Regions from separate parts of the Flexivirga sp. G2 genome, predicted to be linked through region 2. Evidence: riboswitches for the same ligand, from Rfam matches in the RefSeq annotation. Region 2 holds a riboswitch; each other region holds the start of a gene.
The links. Region 2 has a riboswitch for S-adenosylmethionine ahead of ACZ50J_RS06980 (aminotransferase class V-fold PLP-dependent enzyme). Riboswitches for the same ligand answer to the same signal wherever they lie in the genome.

Region 1: it holds a riboswitch for S-adenosylmethionine, as region 2 does, so the genes downstream of both, ACZ50J_RS09275 (flavin reductase family protein) here and ACZ50J_RS06980 (aminotransferase class V-fold PLP-dependent enzyme) in region 2, are expected to answer to the same signal.
Region 3: it holds a riboswitch for S-adenosylmethionine, as region 2 does, so the genes downstream of both, ACZ50J_RS07505 (bifunctional o-acetylhomoserine/o-acetylserine sulfhydrylase) here and ACZ50J_RS06980 (aminotransferase class V-fold PLP-dependent enzyme) in region 2, are expected to answer to the same signal.

The regions. Positions count from the first base shown of each region.
Region 1 is NZ_AP039675.1:1,950,664-1,954,126, forward strand. Features, by position in the region: gene ACZ50J_RS09265 (DNA polymerase domain-containing protein) at 1-360, shown strand, start outside; gene sfnG (dimethylsulfone monooxygenase SfnG) at 361-1,440, opposite strand; gene ACZ50J_RS09275 (flavin reductase family protein) at 1,437-1,946, opposite strand; SAM riboswitch class I at 1,953-2,042, opposite strand; gene ACZ50J_RS09280 (ATP-dependent DNA ligase) at 2,109-3,170, opposite strand; gene ACZ50J_RS09285 (alpha/beta hydrolase family protein) at 3,207-3,463, shown strand, end outside.
Region 2 is NZ_AP039675.1:1,425,618-1,429,080, reverse strand. Features, by position in the region: gene ACZ50J_RS06985 (FtsK/SpoIIIE family DNA translocase) at 1-687, opposite strand, end outside; SAM riboswitch class IV at 1,036-1,148, shown strand; gene ACZ50J_RS06980 (aminotransferase class V-fold PLP-dependent enzyme) at 1,197-2,585, shown strand; gene ACZ50J_RS06975 (endonuclease/exonuclease/phosphatase family protein) at 2,563-3,463, opposite strand, start outside.
Region 3 is NZ_AP039675.1:1,546,271-1,549,733, reverse strand. Features, by position in the region: gene ACZ50J_RS07505 (bifunctional o-acetylhomoserine/o-acetylserine sulfhydrylase) at 100-1,422, opposite strand; SAM riboswitch class IV at 1,499-1,617, opposite strand; gene ACZ50J_RS07500 (N-acetyltransferase family protein) at 1,746-2,294, shown strand; gene ACZ50J_RS07495 (ribbon-helix-helix domain-containing protein) at 2,355-2,519, shown strand; gene ACZ50J_RS07490 (hypothetical protein) at 2,516-3,286, shown strand; gene ACZ50J_RS07485 (N-acetyltransferase family protein) at 3,237-3,463, opposite strand, start outside.

The DNA.
Region 1 (3,463 bases), 530 kb from region 2:
TTCGTCGACTTCAACCAGAACAACCGTGACCGCACCATCGCCAGCGCCTGGAGCCTGCGCGCCAGGCCCGGCGCACCGGTCAGCACACCGATGACCTGGAGCCAACTTGCCGAGGTCTCCGACCCACGGGATTTCAACCTGGTGACCGTCCCCGACTTCCTGGCCGACGGCGACGCCTGGGCGGACATGGACGACACCGCGCACTCGCTCGAGCCGTTGCTGCACCTGTGGGAGACGCTGCCCGGTGGCGAACTGAACTTCCCGCCCGACTATCCGAAGATGCCCGGTGAGCCGCCCCGCGTGCAGCCCAGTAAGAAGGTCGCCGAGCACTGGGACGCCGACGGCAACCGCGTGGAGTGATTACGCCGACTTGCGTTCTGCTTCCTTGGCTTCCAGTTCGCGCACCAGCGGGATGACCTGGGTGCCGAACCGCTCGATGTCCTCACGCACGTGCAGGAAGCCGGCGAGGATCAGATCGACGCCGACCTTCTTGTAGTCGACGATGCGCTGTGCGACCTGCTCGGGCGTGCCGATGAGTCCGGTCTTGAAGCCGTCGTTGTACTGCACCAGATCCTTGAAATCCGAGCCGGCCCACATGCCCTTGCCGTCCCGCGTGGCGGAGCCGGCGGTCTGCACGGCCTCCCCGAAGTCACGGACCTTGTCCTCGTCGGCGTTGTCGATGATCTCCTGGACGACGCGGCGGGCCTCTTCCTCGGTGTCGCGCACGACCACGAAGCCGTTCAGTCCGAAGCCGGGTCGCCGGCCGTGCTCACGCCCGTAGGACTCGACTTCCTCGACCTGCTCGGCGATCGCGTCGAGGGAGCCGCCGTTCATGAAGTACCAGTCGGACAGTCGCCCGCCCATCTTCCGTGCGCTCGTGGAGTTGCCGCCCTGGAAGACCTCCGGGGGAGTGCCGGGCTGCGGGCGGAATGTCAGGTCGCGCGTCCGGTAGAAGTCGCCGCGGTAGGTGAACTCGTCCGTGGTCCACGCACCCTTCAGCACCTCGATGAACTCCTCGGAGCGACGGTAGCGCTCCTCGTGATCGAGCCAGAGCTCACCGAGATTGGTGAATTCCTTCTTGAACCAGCCGGACACCACGTTCAGTGCGAAACGGTCATTGCTCCAATCCTGTGCCGTTGCAGCAAGTTTCGCGAGCACGGCTGGCTGCCAGAAGCCGGGGTGCACGGCGGCGATCACCTTCAGCCGCTGCGTGTGTGCCAGCAGCAACTGAGAGAACGACGTCGACTCGTGTTGCGCGTCGGCGCCATACGAAGCGAGGTAGCGGACCTGGGTCAGCGCGTAGGCGAAGCCGAAGCGCTCGGCCGCCTGCGCGGCATCGATGTTGTATGCCGGGCTGTGGTCCGTGCGTTGCGGCACCTTGCTCACCACCAGACCGCCCGACACGTTCGGGACCCAGTACGCAAACTTCAGTTCGGTCATGCCGACTCCTCCTGGAGAACGAGAGTAGGTGTGGGGTTCAGAGTGCGGTAGGAGCCCTGATGATGAACCAGCGGATCGCCTTGTCCTTGTTGCTGATTCGTCACGCGGGCGGTCACCAGGAGGCTGTCGCCGGCATCGACCGTCGCCGCGATGTCGGCGGTCAGACGCGCGCTGAACTCGGTCAGCGACGGCAGGCCGTCCTCGTGCCAGTGCCAGTCGCCGAGGAATCGTGACGTGCGATCACCGGCGAAACGCCGCGCGATGTCGTCCTGGTGGGACGCCAGCAGGTGCAGTGACACCCGCCCGGTCGCCTCGATCGCCGACCGACTCGACGATGACTTGCTCAGATTGAACGACACCAACGGTGGTGCGACGGAGACGGAAACAACTGAGATTGCGGTGAATCCGACCGGCCGACCGCCGTCGGCGGCACAGATCACCCACGTGCTCGATACCGCTTCGCGGAATGCGACCCGCAGGTCGGGGTCGGCAGAATGCCCGGTCATCATGCGCCTCCATCGTTTCTGGCGTGAGCACCTGCCCCGCGGGGGTGGTTGCTGCGGCGTCGTCGAGCCAGATCTCTCGGCCGCTCTGGATGGGTATAACGTGACGTTACCGTAACCATCACACAACGAAGCAACGCGGGTCCGCGCAGTGAGACGTCCGAGTCAGTCGGTGGTGGTCAGCACATCGTTCAGGTCGTAGGCAGGGGCGCGATCGACCTGGGACATCAGGCACGACTCCGGATCCCGGTCCGGTCGCCACCGCAGGAAGCCCACACCGTGCCGAAAGCGCTGTCCCTCCAACTGATCGAACTTCACCTCGACCACCCGCTCCGGTCGCAGCCGCACGAAGGAAACGTCCTTGTTGCCGCTGAACCGGGACCGGTCCGTCTCACCGCGCACCGCGTCACCCTCGTCGTCGCGGACCACCAGCGGCGCGAGTTCGTCGATCAACTCCACCCGCCGCGTGGCCGTGAAAGACACGATGCCGCCGACATTGCGCAGGTTGCCGTGGTCGTCATACAGGCCGAGCAACAGGGAGCCGACTCCGTTGCCGCTCTTGTGGATCCGGTAACCGAGCAGCACTGCGTCGGCGGTCCGTGAATGCTTGATCTTGAGCATGCTGCGCTTACCCGGCTGGTATGGCGACAGCTTCGCCTTAGCGACCACGCCGTCGAGGCCGGCACCCTCGAAACGGTTGAACCAGTCCTGCGCGACCTCCGGATCATCGGTGACCCGTGTCAGGTGGAACGGTGTCCCGACCGAACTCAACGCCGCTTCGAGTGCCGCTCGCCGCTGCGCGAATCCTTGATCGAGCAGCGACTCACCGTCGACGACGAGTGCGTCGAAGAAGATGATCTCCGCCGGTGTCTCCTCGGCGAGCTTGCGGACGCGTGACTCCGCAGGATGAATGCGTTGACTCAGCGCTTCGAAATTGAGCCGTGCCGAACCCTTTTCGCCGGCACGCACCACGACCTCACCGTCCAGCGCGCACTTGTCCGGCAATTGTGCGCGGACCGCCTCCACCAGCTCCGGGAAGTACCGCGTGAGCGGCTTGGAGCCGCGCGAGGCCAACTCGACGTCATCGCCGTCCTTCAACACGATGCACCGGAAGCCGTCCCATTTCGGCTCGTAGAGCATGCCGCCGTCGACGCTGTCCGCAGCCGGAACGGAAGCGGTCGCCTTGGCAAGCATGGGGGTGATCGGGAGCTCGAGCGGCAGGTCCATCCGGCCATTGTGCCTCCCACCTGCGACGATGGAGCAGTGACGAAGGATGTGCTTCGCCGGGCGATCGCGCCGGCCGCGGGTGTGACAACCGGTGTGAGTGCTGCCGTCGGCGGCGGGACGATCGGCGTGTCCACCTACTTCGTGCGGCAGGTCCTCAAGCCGGTGCTGCCGATCGACGACGTTCCGGTGTACGAGGTCGGCCCGGATCACGTGGTGGTCGCCGCCACGGAGGAGTCCCTGGCGCCCGGCCGATATGGCATGTGGCAGAACGAATTCCGGACGCACATACGCCT
Region 2 (3,463 bases):
TCCGACGTTGTTCTCGTCGCCCTTGGCCTTGCGGCGGCGCTTGCGCTTGCCGCCGTCGATCTGGTCGCCGTGCAGGTCCTGCGCGACGGCATCGACGGCCTCGTCGTCATCGACATACGGGCCGTGGTGCTCGAAGAGCCGGGCACGCAGCATCGCGAGGCGCTCCGGGATCATCGTCACCGGCGTCGCGGTCATGACCAGGATGCTGAAGACGCCCAGGATGAGCAGCAGCGCCATGCCGCCCGCCGTGTGCACGGCGGCCACCAACGGGCTGCTGGCGAGGAAGCCGATGATGCCGCCGGCGCCGCGCAGCGCGTCGGTCTCGCTCGGCTGCGGGATGTCCTTGGCAATGCTCGTGACACCGCAGACGGCGATCGCGAACAGTGCGAGTCCGACCATCACCCGGTTGGTGCCCTGGTCGCCGCGCGGCGAACGCATCAGGTGCACACCGATCAGCACCAGGACCAGTGGGAGCACGAGCGCGCCGAGACCGAAGGTGCCCGCCACGATCGCGTGTATGACGTCGCCCGCCATACCGGTCAGACCCCACCACTCGCGCGCGGCGACGACGATGGCCGCCGCGATCAGCGCGAAGCCGAGACCGTCGCGACGGAGTTCCGGCTCGAGATCGCGAGCGGAGTGACCCACCCGGCGTGCGGCTCCCCCGGCGACGTGCGCAACACCCATCCAGGTGCCGCGTGCCGCGCGCAGCGGGAACGGCAGTCCGCCCCCGGCCGGCTTGCCACCGGATCGGGCCTTCGCCCCGGTCGCCTTCTTGGCGGGCGGGCGGGTCGAGGTGCGTCCCGACGCGGGACGGGAGCGCGAGCCGGCCGCGCTGGACCCGGATTTGCTCCGGGTCGCGCGCGCGGTCGTTGTCGACGAGGACGGACGGGTAGCCACGAAAACACCGTACGCGACAACCCCACCAGCCCCATGGGAAACACGCCGCGCGCAGCGTCGGAGGCGCGTCACCCGTTCCCACTCCGCGGGACGGGTTTGACGCCGCCGCGGGGCCGACCGCTACATTTGATGCCAGGTCATGAGTCTCAGCGTCAAGCCCCGGCTAGCTGAGCGGCAACCCTCCACCGCGGTGGGGTGCTCCGGGTGACGACCGGGCCGACGTGACAACACGTCGGCAAGCGCGGATCGGCTCTGCAACTGCCCTCGTCGATCCCTGATCGGCCAAGGAGCAGCCGTTGAGCATCATCAGCATCGACCCCGAGCAGGACACCACCGCACAGCACGAGGCCGGTCGGCAGTTGGGTGTGCCCGCCGTGGGCACCCGCTCCAGCCGCGCCACCGCGAACGGCCTGCCCACCACCGTCTCTGCCGACCTCGGCGTGCCGACGGTCCATCGCACGGTCACCGACTACGCCAACTTCGATCACGGCGCGACGACACCGGCGTTGGTCGCCGTCGCCGAGGCAGCCGAGCAGGTGCAGCGCCGCTACGGCTCGGTGCACCGCGGCGCCGGCTACGCGAGCCGGGTCACCACCGGCTGGTTCGAGGCGGCACGCGCTCAGGTCGCCGCCTTCGTCGGGGCCCGCTCCGGCGACGAGGTCGTCTTCACTCGCAACACCACCGACGCGTTGCGACTGCTCGCGCACTGTCTGCCGCAGGACACCCGGGTCTTCGCCTGGGAGTCGGCGCACCACGCCGCGCTGCTGCCGTGGGAGCAGGACCGCACCACCCGCCTGCCCGTTCCGTCGGGCACGCAGCACGCCATACAACTGCTGCGCGAAGCGCTCGAGCAGTCTCCCGTGGGCGAGCGACTCGTGGTGCTCACCGGCGCCTGCAACGTAACCGGTGAGATCTGGCCGATCGCCGAACTCGTCGCAGTGGCAAGGGAGTTCGGCGCCCGCACCGTTCTCGACGCAGCACAGTACGCACCGCACGTGCGAATCGACCTCGACGAGCTCGGGGTCGACTGGGTCGCCTTCTCCGGCCACAAGCTCTATGCCCCGTATGGCGCGGGCGTGCTCGCCGGCCGCAGCGACTGGCTCGATGCCGCCGACCCGTACCTCCCGGCCGGCGGTGCGACGGCGCGCGTGTCGCACGACCAGACGCAATGGCAGACGGGTCCGGCCCGCCACGAGGGCGGCACGCCGAACGCCGTCGGAGCCGTCGCGATCGCCGCCGCCTGCGCCACGTTGGAGGCGAACCGCGCGACGATCGTTGCGCACGAGGCGCAACTACATGGTCGGCTCCGTGCCGGACTCGCCGCGATCGACGGAGTTCGCGTCATCGAGGTGCTCGGCGAGCGACCGAACGTCGGCGTCGTGACGTTCACCGTCGAGGACTACGACCCGTCCCTGGTCTCGCAGGTGCTGGCCGACGAGGAGGCCATCGCGGTGCGCGACGGCCGGTTCTGCGCCCATCTCTTGTGCGACGCCGTCGTCGGTGAGGGCGCGTGCGCCATACGGGCGAGTCTCGGGCTGGCCACGAACGGTGAGCACGTCGACCGGCTGGTCGCCGCGGTACGCCGCCTGGTCGAGCACGGCCCGGCCCTGTCCTACGTGCACACCGACGAGGGCTGGTCGGCACCGGCGGATCCGCGCGACCTCAGTGAGCCGCTCCCCTGGTGATCGAGTTGGTGACCGGTTCCAGGCGCAATCGCGCCCAGTAGCCGCGGTGATCTGTGCCGGCGATGTCGACGGTGCCGTCAGCCACGACACCGAAGCCACGGGTCAACACGTGGTCCAGTTGCACGAAGGGCGGCAGCCACGCGTCGTGCGGCCAGGTTCGGGTCCAGCCCGCGCCGGTCGCCCGGCTGCTGTCGGTGAGTCCGTCGGCGAGATCGCGGAACGCGGGCATCGACGGCGACGCGTTGAAGTCCCCGGCCATCACCAACGGCCGGCCCACCGGCAGTCCGTCGCGCCAGTGCGCGAGTGATCGCAGCGCGGTCCGCCAGTCCGAGACGATGTCCGGCAGCGGCGCCGGCGTGTGCACGGCTCGCAGCCGGTAGTCGCCCACCGCGGTCCGGACGCGTATGTCGGGACTGCTCGCGAAGATCCCCGCACGGTGCTCCGCCAGGAGTGTCAGGTGGTGCTTGCTGCGCACCACGGTGCCGCGCAGCCCCGGTCGGGCGCGGCCGGCCTGCTGCGGCAGCACCGCATCGAGCCCGTGCTTCCGCAACGCCGCCAACTCCTGCGGCGTGCACTCCTGGAGCACCAGCGTGTCGACGTTCCGTGCACGCGCCGCGGCGACGACCTGCACCGGATCGGCCCCGCCGTACTGCAGATTGAGCGTCATCACGATCTCGTCGTGTGGCCCGGCAGCCACGGTGTCGCTGCGCAGCGCCGTCATACCAAACGCAGCGGGAGGTATGGCGACGACGAGCGCGCCGACCGCCAGCCAGCGGTACCGCAGCGCCGCCACCGCCATCAGCAGGACGAACGCCGACACGCCGAACACCGGGAAGAACGCCTGTATGACGGGCACCAGCCAGGTCGCGTCGAGCCAC
Region 3 (3,463 bases), 120 kb from region 2:
AGGAACGAGCATGTATCGAGACCAACACATGGTCACGAAAAGGCCCGGCCGACATACGAGAACGTATGCCGGCCGGGCCCTTTTCGTGACTTCTTGTGATCAGCCCTTCGCCGCGGTGAAGCCCTGCTCGAGGTCGGCGATGATGTCGTCGACGTGCTCGATGCCCACCGACAGTCGCACCAGACCCGGCGTCACACCGGCAGCCAGGCGGTCCTCGTCGGGACCCTGCGAGTGCGTGGTCGAGGCGGGGTGGATCGCCAGCGAGCGGACGTCGCCGATGTTGGCGACGTGCGAGTGCAGGGTGAGCGCCTCGACGAACTTCTTGCCGGCCTCGATGCCGCCCTTGATCTCGAAGGACAGCACCGCACCGGAGCCCAGCGGCGTGTACTTCTGGGCGAGCGCATTGTAAGGGCTGTCCGGCAAGGAGGCCCAGACCACCGACTCGACCTGCTCCTGCTGCGTGAGCCACTCGGCGACCTTGCGAGCGTTGGAGATGTGCCGCTCGATCCGCAGGCTGAGGGTCTCCAGACCCTGTGCGATGAGGAAGGCGTTGAACGGCGACACGGCCGAGCCGAGGTCGCGCAGCAACTGCACCCGAGCCTTCAGGATGAAGGCAAGGTTGGCGCCGAGCTCACTGCCCACACCGAGATCCCGTGCGTAGACCAGACCGTGGTAGGCCTCTTCCGGCGTGTTGAAACCGGGGAACTTCTCCGGCTCCTTGCCGAAGTCGAAGTTGCCGCTGTCCACGATGACGCCGGCGATCGAAGTGCCGTGTCCGCCAAGGTATTTGGTCGCCGAGTGGATGACGATGTCTGCGCCGTGCTCGATCGGGCGCAGCACGTACGGCGTTGCGACGGTGTTGTCGACGACGAGCGGGACGCCGTGGTTGTGCGCGATGCCCGCGACCGTCGCGATGTCGAGGATCTCCTGCTTGGGGTTGGCGATGGTCTCGGCGAACACCAGCTTGGTGTTCGGCCGGATCGCGGCCTCCCAGCTGGCCGGGTCGCTGGTGTCCTCGACGAAGGTGGTCTGGATGCCGAGCTTGGGCAGCGTGTGCTTCAGCAGGTTGAACGTGCCGCCATACAGGCTCGGGCTGGCGACGATGTGGTCGCCGGCCTCGGCGATGTTGAGGAACGTCAACGTCTCCGCCGCCTGCCCGGAGGCGACGAGCAGGGCGCCGACGCCGCCTTCCAGGTCGGCGATGCGCTTCTCGACGACGTCGGTCGTCGGGTTCATCAGTCGGGTGTAGATGTTCCCGAATTCCTTGAGCCCGAACAGGTTTGCGGCGTGATCGGTGTCGTTGAACTGATAGGACGTGGTCTGGTAGATCGGCAACGCCAGCGCACCGGTCGCCGGGTCGGCGGTCTGCCCGGCGTGGATCTGCCGCGTCTCGAAGGACCAGTTGGGGGTGTCGTCGCTCATGCTGAGATGACCTTCCGTGCTCGACTATCGCCGAGAACGGATGGCACCGCCCTCGGCGGCGGACCCACGTTCGTGATGCCCGCGCTTGCCACTCGGCGATCTGCACCGGTGGCCCGGTCCTCACCCGGGGCACCCCACCGCGAGAGGAGGGTTGCCGGTCAGCGAGCCGGGGCTGTGACGCTGACACTCATGACCTGGTCGCGATGCTAGCGCGGTCCAGGTGTCGATACATAACCGTCTCTACCTTTGGACGCCTCAGAATGTTATGTATGGCGTGAGCCGCGCGCGCCGAGCCGACGCCCTGGGAGGGACAGAATGGCGCCATGACGCACGTGCCGGCCACGATCGAAACACTCGCGAGCATCGACGCGGACGACCTGAGCGCGATCACGGCCCTGCTCGACACACTGGTCCGCGGCGACGCCGCGCTCGGCTGGACGAGGCCGCCCCCAGAGCAGGAGGTGGGCGACCTGTTGCGCTCGCTCGTCGCAGCGGGCCCGGCGAACGCCCGCGTCCTGGTGGCGCGCAGTCGCGAGACAGACACTCACGGCAGACATATCGCCGGATTCGGCTACTGGCGACGCTACGCACGCCCCACCCTGCGCGCCAACGCCGACCTCGAACGCCTCGCAGTAGCAACCGAATTCGCCGGCCTCGGCATCGGCCGCGCGTTGCTGCGCGAGTTGATCCGCACCGCACGGGAGGCAGGCTGCGAGCAACTCACCATCGACTTCCGCGGCGACAACACCCGCGCCGAAGGACTCTACCTGTCCGAAGGGTTCACCGAGTACGGCCGTCTGCCGGGTTTCGTCGCACCGGACCCTGACCGTCGATTCGACAAGGTCTTCCAGGTGCTCGACCTGCGGCGCTGACCGTCATACGAACGATGCGGCGGTGTTGACCTGCGATGCCATTCGACCTAGGTTGCTAGCATGCCAGCAACCTCCCAGCCGGAACCGAAGACGCAGTTCAACGTCTACCTGCCGGCGGACCTGATCCGCGAGGTCAAGCATCGCGCCATCGACGACAGCCTCAGCCTGTCCGCACTCGTCGAGCGGGCGTTGCGCGACTACCTGGCCGAAGGAGCCACCCGATGAGCCTGACCGTGCAACCGATCCGCTTCACCGACAACGTCGAGGCGATGAGCCGACTGCTGGTCGCACTCGGCCTGGCGGTCAGCATCACGAGCGACAAGGGCGGTTGGGTCGTGCTCGCCGGCCGCACCGGATCGGTCGCCCTGCACTCGGCATCGGGCGCGACCAGTGGCGCGCGCCAGGGACAGACCTGCCTGGCTTTCGAGACGGACGCCCTGGAGGACCTCGCGCGACGACTCACCGCGAGCGGCTTCGGGAGCGCCGGCCATCTGGAGGAGTCAATGGTCTACGACGAGGCCTACGGCCGCGCGCTCACCATCACGTCCGGCGAGGACGAGCTCACCATCAACGGTCGCTCCGAGGATCTCTACGGCTACACCAGCACCGGCGTCGAGCCCGGGCCGGACGCGGGCGACCTGCGCGTCACACCCATCCGCTTCGTCGACGACCAGGCGTCCGACCGGCGACTGCTGGAGGCGCTCGGTTTCGCCGTGGTCGGCGTGGCCGGGCCCGACTTCACCCAACTCACCCTGCCCGACCCGGGCGGCGCCGTCGGACTCCATCACGTCTACACCGACGAACTTCCCATCGTGCCAGGCCCTTTCGCCATACAACTGACGTTCGAGACGACGACTCCACTGCCCGAGATCGTCGAGCGCGCGACGACCGCCGGTGCGCAGGCGACCCTGAACGAGTCCGAGTTCGGTGACTTCGCCACGATCACGGACGTCGACGGTCAGGAGATCCAGGTACACGCTTGCTCAGCGTGACGTCCTCGCGCTGATAGCCGAGGGCGTCATACAGATGGAGGGCGGCGGCATTCGCGGCGCCCGTCGACAAGCGGATGCGTCGCAACCCGCGCTCTGCCGCCCACAGCTCTGCCCGCCGGACCAATCGCGTTCCGACGCCTTGCTTTTCGTGACCCTCTCGCACCACGAGCTCACCGA